2 linked regions of the Methylomagnum ishizawai genome follow. The protein of the gene in region 1 purifies or fractionates together with the protein of each later gene. This does not show direct contact. Links are inferred from orthologs where the notes say so. Each region holds a gene or a part of one and is shown on either strand. Other genes may lie near its edges. The genes, in order: K5658_RS19275 and K5658_RS20665.

Region 1 (3,243 bases):
CGAGGACAAGGTGTTGAGCGCCCGCGAACGCGCCCTGGCCTTCGAGAAAGCCCTGTACGACGAATTGTTGGAGCAACTCGGCACCCGCTTGGAGGCGCTGCGGGAATGCGCGGCGGGCCTGGCGGAATTGGACGTGCTGGCGAATCTGGCGGAACGGGCCGACGCCTTGGGCTTTTGCAAACCAACGATGAGCGCGGAACCGGGGCTGCGGGTGGTGGCCGGACGTCATCCGGTGGTGGAAAGCGTGCTGGACGCGCCGTTCGTGCCGAACGATCTGGAGTTATCACCCGAGCGTCGGATGCTCATCATCACCGGGCCCAATATGGGAGGCAAAAGCACGGCCATGCGGCAAGCCGCGCTGATCGTGCTGATGGCCCACATCGGCAGCTACGTCCCCGCCGAAAGCGCCATCATCGGCCCCTTCGACCGCATCTTCACCCGCATCGGCGCCTCCGACGACCTCGCCAGCGGGCGCTCGACCTTCATGGTGGAGATGACCGAAACCGCCCATATCCTGCACCACGCCACGCCCGCCAGTTTGGTACTGATGGACGAAATCGGCCGCGGCACCAGCACCTTCGACGGGCTGTCGCTGGCCTGGGCCGCCGCCGAGCATCTGGCGCGGGAAATCAAGGCGTTCACCCTGTTCGCCACCCATTATTTCGAGCTGATCGCCCTGCCCGACGAATGCCCGGCGGTCTATAACATCCACCTCGACGCGGTGGAGCATAAGGACGGCGTGGTGTTCCTGCACGCGGTCAAGGACGGCCCCGCCAACCAGAGCTATGGGCTGCAAGTGGCGGCGCTGGCCGGGGTGCCGAAGACGGTGGTGAAGAAGGCGCGGGAGAAACTGGCCGCGCTGGAACAGCACGCCCAGGCCGAGAAGCCCAAGGCCAAGGGCCGCGACTCCCGGCAAATGGACCTGTTCGCCGAAGCCGCGCCGCATCCGGCGCTGGAAAGGCTGAAGGAGATCGAACCGGACGAACTCAGCCCCAAGCAGGCTTTGGAGGTGTTGTTCGCGTTGAAGCAGCTGGCGGAGGGATAACACCCGTCGCCCACAAACGCGAACGGGGCGGATAGGCCAAGCCTATCCGCCCCGTCCGTTATCCGGGAAACCGCCGCCGGTTATTTCTTGGCGGCGGCCTGCGGTTCTGGCGGGTCCGCCGCCTGCTGCTCCATGATCTTGGCCAACTGCGCCGCCGGTACATACCCCGGCAGGATATCGCCCTTCTCGGTCACGATCATCGGCGTGCCGTTGGCTCCGAAGGCATTGCCCAGGGCCAGCTGCTCATCCACCGGGTTGTCGCAGTCCTTACGCTCGGGGGTGTCGCCCTTCTTGGCCTTGGTGAAGGCGGCGTTGCGGTCCTTGGCGCACCACACCGATACCGCCTTGAAATAGGAATCGGTGTTGGGGCCGCTGCGCGGGAAGAACAGGTAGCGGATTTCGATGCCCTGGGCGAGGTATTGGTCGATCTCGGAATGCAGCTTCCGGCAATAGCCGCAGTCGATATCGGTGAAGACATAGGCCACATGCTTGGTGGTCTTGGGCTTGAACACGATCATCTGGCCCACGCCCATCTTGTCCAGCGAACTGAGCCGCGCCCCGGCCAGCTTGGCCTCGGTCAAATCCTTGCGGTCCTTGACATCGACCATCGAGCCTTGGATCAGATAGCGCCCATCCTCCGACACATAGAACAGCTTCGCCCCCATCATCACTTCGTACAGGCCCGGTATCGGCGAAGGCTGGACCGAATCCGGCTTGAGCGTGGGCAGGTTCTGTTTCAATGCCTCCTCGACCGCCTTGGCATCGGCCTGGGCCGCGCCGGACAACATCCATCCCAACCCCAGCAAGGCGGCGCTTATGATTCTCTTCATGGCAACTCCAAACAATTAGGAAAACCCGGTCAGTTAAACAGGCGCTCAATATCGAGGAAGAACGCCAATACCATCAAGCACAGCAAGATGAACATCCCGACCTGCTGGCAATACGCCAAGGTCCGGTCGGATACCGGGCTGCCCTTGACCCCTTCGATCAAATAGAACAGGAGATGCCCGCCGTCCAGCACCGGGATCGGCAACAGGTTCAACACCCCGAGGCTGATGCTGACGATGGCGAGGAATTTCAGGAATTGGCCGAAGCCGACGCTGGCCGATTGCCCGGCGTACTGGGCGATGCTGATGGGACCGCTGAGGTTGTCGACCTTGGCCTTGCCGACCACCATGCGTCCGATCATCTTCAAGGTCAAGGCGGCGTAGCCATAGGTCTTGTCGATGGCCGCGCCCAGGGCCGGGAACAAGCCGAGCCGGTATTCGGCCCGCAACGACTGTTCCATGTCCTCCGGCATCCTGACCGCCGCGCCGATCCGGCCCACCCGGCCTTCGGGGGAATCCACGCCTTTGGGTTTGATGCCGAGATCGAGGCGGACGCCGCCGCGCTCGACGACGGTGCGGATCGCCACATCCGGGTGGGTGCGGACGAATTCGACCCATTCCTTCCAGGTCTTGATCGCCGTGCCGTCGGCGCTGACGATCAAGTCGCCGGGCTTGAGTTGGCCGGCTTCGGCGGCGCTGCCGGGTTCGACCCGGTCGATGACCGGCGGCAAGGCGGGTTCGTGGGGGCGGAAGCCGAGTTTCTGATAAAGCTGCTCGGGTTCCTGCGCCACCTCCTGGGGAATCCTCAACACCAGGACGCGGGCGGCCCCGTCCGCGCCCTTGACCTCGACCTGGATCGGCTCCTCCTCGACGGCGGTTTCGACCACGGCGGCGAGGGCGACATTCCAGGTCGGGGTGGGATCGCCCTTCACCGCGACGATTTCATCGCCTTCGCGGAACCCGGCCTGTCCGGCCAGGGTTTCCGCCGCCACCGGACCCAGCACCGGCCTGAGGCCGGTCTCGCCCAGCATGAACACGCCCCAGTAGATCAGGACCGCCAACAGCAGGTTGAACACCGGCCCCGCCACCACGATGCCCGCCCGCTTCCATAGGGGTTGGCGGTTGAAGGCGAAGGGCAGGTCTTCGGGAGCGACCGCGCCCTCGCGTTCGTCGATCATCTTGACATATCCGCCCAAAGGCAGGGCGCAGACCACGAATTCGGTGTCGTCCGGGGATTTTTGGTAGGCCCACAGCGGCTTGCCGAAGCCCAACGAAAACCGGGTGACCTTGACGCCGAGGCGGCGGGCTGCCCAGAAATGGCCGAATTCATGGAAGGCGATCAGGACCGCCAAGGCCACGACGAAGAAGAAC
Region 2 (3,050 bases), 300 kb from region 1 along the record:
TCAAGCGCAGGATGGCGGCCTTGTGGTCGTCCATGCCGCCGACATAATCGACCACCGAGAAATCCTCGATGTTGTAATACAGGGCGTTGACGGTGAAATCGCGGCGGAAGGCGTCGTCCTCGATGTTGCCGTAGGCGTTGTCGCGGAGGATGCGGCCATTGGCGTGGACATGGGCGCCTTGGGAATCCTCGCCGCTCCTGCTGCGGAAGGTCGCCACCTCGACGATCTCGTCGCCGAAATAGACATGGGCCAGCCGGAACCTACGCCCCACCAAGCGGCAATTGCGGAACACCTCGCGCACTTCCTCGGGCCGGGCGTCGGTCACCACGTCGAAATCCTTGGGTTCGCGCCCCAGCAGCAAGTCGCGCACGCAACCGCCCACCAGATAGGCTTGATAGCCGGATTGGCGCAAACGGCCCAAGACCTTGAGCGCGTTGTCGCTGATATGGCTGCGCGAGATGATATGCTCGGGACGCGGATAGACCCTGGGCCAGGTCGGCGCCACGGGCTGGGGTTCCGGCTCGGGTCGCGGCGGTGGCGGGGGGCTGAACAGCTTTTTGACGAAGTCGATGATTGCCAGAGGAGTAACGCGCTGGTGGGAACGGCAGGAAGGGGGCATATTACCCTAGCCCGCCGACCCGCTCAACGCATCTTTGGAACCAACGGTGGCCGCCCCCCCGGATAATCCCGGCCCAGGGGAGGCGCCAAGCCTGGACAGACCGCCTCATCTTGGGAGGATAGCGCCATGATCGAAAACGGGTTCGAGTCGATCAACCATTTCCTGCACACCCATCCGCATTGGATCGCGTATTTGGGCCTCTTATTGCGCCTGAAATGCGGGTTGCTCACCGTGCTGATGGGTTATTTCCTCTATCGGGTCTATACCGAACCCGCCCCGGCCCCGCCCCGGCGCGAATCCCGGTCCGATACCCATTTCCTGGCCTGAAAACCGCTTCCCGTCACGGGAAAACGCTGTTTAGCCGGGGGAAAACCCGTTATGATGAAATTTTAACTTTCAAATCAAGGAATTTCCCATGCGGATCGCGACCCAAAAGGTGGTGCATATCCACTACACCCTGACCAACGACGAGGGCGAAGTCCTCGATTCCTCCCGCGACCACGGCCCCTTGGCCTATCTGCATGGCGCGGGGAACATCATTCCGGGCCTGGAAGACGCCCTGACCGACCGTGTGGTCGGCGACACCTTCAAGATCACCATCGCGCCCGAGAATGCCTATGGCCTCCGCGACGACGACCTGGTGCAATCGGTGCCGAAGAGCGCGTTCCAGGGCGTCGATGAAATCCTGCCGGGGATGCAGTTCCAGGCCCAATCCCCGGAAGGACTGCAACTCCTGACCGTCCTCGGCGTGGACGAGGACGAGGTCATCCTGGATGGCAACCATCCCATGGCCGGCATCGCCCTCACCTTCGATGTGGAAGTCACCGACATCCGCGACGCCACCGCCGAAGAACTCGACCATGGCCATGTCCATGGTGCCGGTGGCCATCACCACTGAGCCCGCCCGCATGGACGGCCCCCGGGCCGTCCGCCGCCGCCCTAGCCGTCGAGATGCGCCCACATATCGTGTTCGTCGGCCTCCTCGATCACCACCTCGACGAATTCGCCGACCTTGAGCTGGGTCGCGCCATCGATGAACACCTGCCCATCGATTTCCGGCGCGTCGGCCCGGCTGCGGGCGACCGCGCCTTCTTCCACCACCTCGTCGATCAACACGGTTTCCCGGCCCCCGACCCTTTGCTGTAGGCGCTCGGCGCTGATGCGCTCCTGCACTTCCATGAAGCGGGCCAGCCGGTCCTGCTTGACCGCTTCCGGCACCGGGTCGGGCAAGGTGTTGGCGGCGGCCCCCTCCACCGGCGAATAGGCGAAGCCGCCCACCCGGTCGAGTTGGGCTTCCTCCAGGAAATCCAGCAATTCCTCGAATTCCTCCTCGGTCTCGCCGGGAAAGCCGACGATGAAAGTGCTACGCAAGCTCAGGTCCGGGCACAGGCCGCGCCAGCGCTCGATCCGCATCAGCACATCTTCCGCCGCCGCCGGGCGTTTCATCAGCCTGAGGATACGCGGGTTGGCGTGCTGGAACGGGATATCCAGATAGGGCAGGATTTTCCCCTCGGCCATCAGCGGAATCACCTCGTCCACATGCGGGTAAGGGTAGACATAATGCAGCCGCACCCACACGCCCAATCCACCCAGCGCCTGGGCGAGATCGTGGAAGCGGGTCTTGAGCGGCTTGCCGCCCCAGAAGTCGGTGCGGTATTTCAGATCGACGCCATAGGCGCTGGTGTCCTGCGACACCACCAGCAATTCCTTCACCCCGGCGGCGACCAGGCGTTCGGCCTCGCCCATCACCTCGCCGATGGGGCGGCTGGCCAGATCGCCGCGCAATGACGGGATGATGCAGAACGAGCAGCGGTGGTTGCAGCCTTCGGAAATCTTGAGATAGGCGTAATGGCGCGGGGTGAGCTTGATGCCCTCCGGCGGCACCAGATCGACGAAGGGAGGGTGCGGCGGCGGCAGATGCTCATGCACGGTCCCGACCACGGCCTCGTAGGCATGGGCTCCGGTGATGCCGAGGACTTGCGGATGGCGGGCGCGGATTTCGTCGGCCCGCTCGCCCAGGCAGCCGGTGACGATGACCTTGCCGTTCTCGGCCAGGGCTTCGCCGATGGCGTCCAAGGATTCCTCGACGGCGGCGTCGATGAAACCGCAGGTATTGACCACCACCAGGTCGGCGTCTTGATAGGTGGGCGAAAGCTCGTAGCCCTCGGCGCGGAGCTGGGTGAGGATGCGTTCGCTATCGACCAGGGCTTTGGGGCAACCGAGGCTGACGAATCCGATGCGGGGTGTTTTCATGGGCGTGGGATACGGAGGGAAAAGGGCGGCTATTCTAGCCCGCCGCCCGGACGGAACGCAGTGCAATCCGGGGCTATCCGCCCTGGGGCGGGTTTCCAAGCCCCGCTTGGGAACCCGTGCCGAAGACAGCCCCGACGCCGAACGGATCAGAAATATTTCTTCAAGTCCATCCCGCCAT

The links.
Region 2: the proteins of K5658_RS19275 (region 1) and K5658_RS20665 purify together in Escherichia coli (affinity purification with mass spectrometry, with the first as the bait; 2 studies listed by BioGRID). This does not show direct contact. The link is inferred for Methylomagnum ishizawai from one-to-one orthologs.

The regions. Positions count from the first base shown.
Region 1 is NZ_AP019783.1:4,276,279-4,279,521, forward strand. Bases 1-2,925 are described here. They hold K5658_RS19275 (DsbC family protein), read right to left. Parts: upstream 1,876-2,925; coding sequence 1,126-1,875; downstream 1-1,125. Other genes in these bases: mutS (DNA mismatch repair protein MutS), read left to right, coding at 1-1,045; rseP (RIP metalloprotease RseP), read right to left, coding at 1,905-2,925. Outside these bases: more of rseP, read right to left, coding at 2,926-3,243. UniProt on the Escherichia coli protein: Acts as a disulfide isomerase, interacting with incorrectly folded proteins to correct non-native disulfide bonds.
Region 2 is NZ_AP019783.1:4,573,443-4,576,492, reverse strand. What follows is about bases 44-2,775. They hold K5658_RS20665 (FKBP-type peptidyl-prolyl cis-trans isomerase), read left to right. Parts: upstream 44-1,034; coding sequence 1,035-1,517; downstream 1,518-2,775. Other genes in these bases: rimO (30S ribosomal protein S12 methylthiotransferase RimO), read right to left, coding at 1,559-2,775; K5658_RS20670 (hypothetical protein), read left to right, coding at 746-946; pcnB (polynucleotide adenylyltransferase PcnB), read right to left, coding at 44-619. Outside these bases: more of pcnB, read right to left, coding at 1-43; more of rimO, read right to left, coding at 2,776-2,872; protein-methionine-sulfoxide reductase catalytic subunit MsrP, read right to left, coding at 3,019-3,050. UniProt on the Escherichia coli protein: Folding helper with both chaperone and peptidyl-prolyl cis-trans isomerase (PPIase) activities. Chaperone activity prevents aggregation of unfolded or partially folded proteins and promotes their correct folding.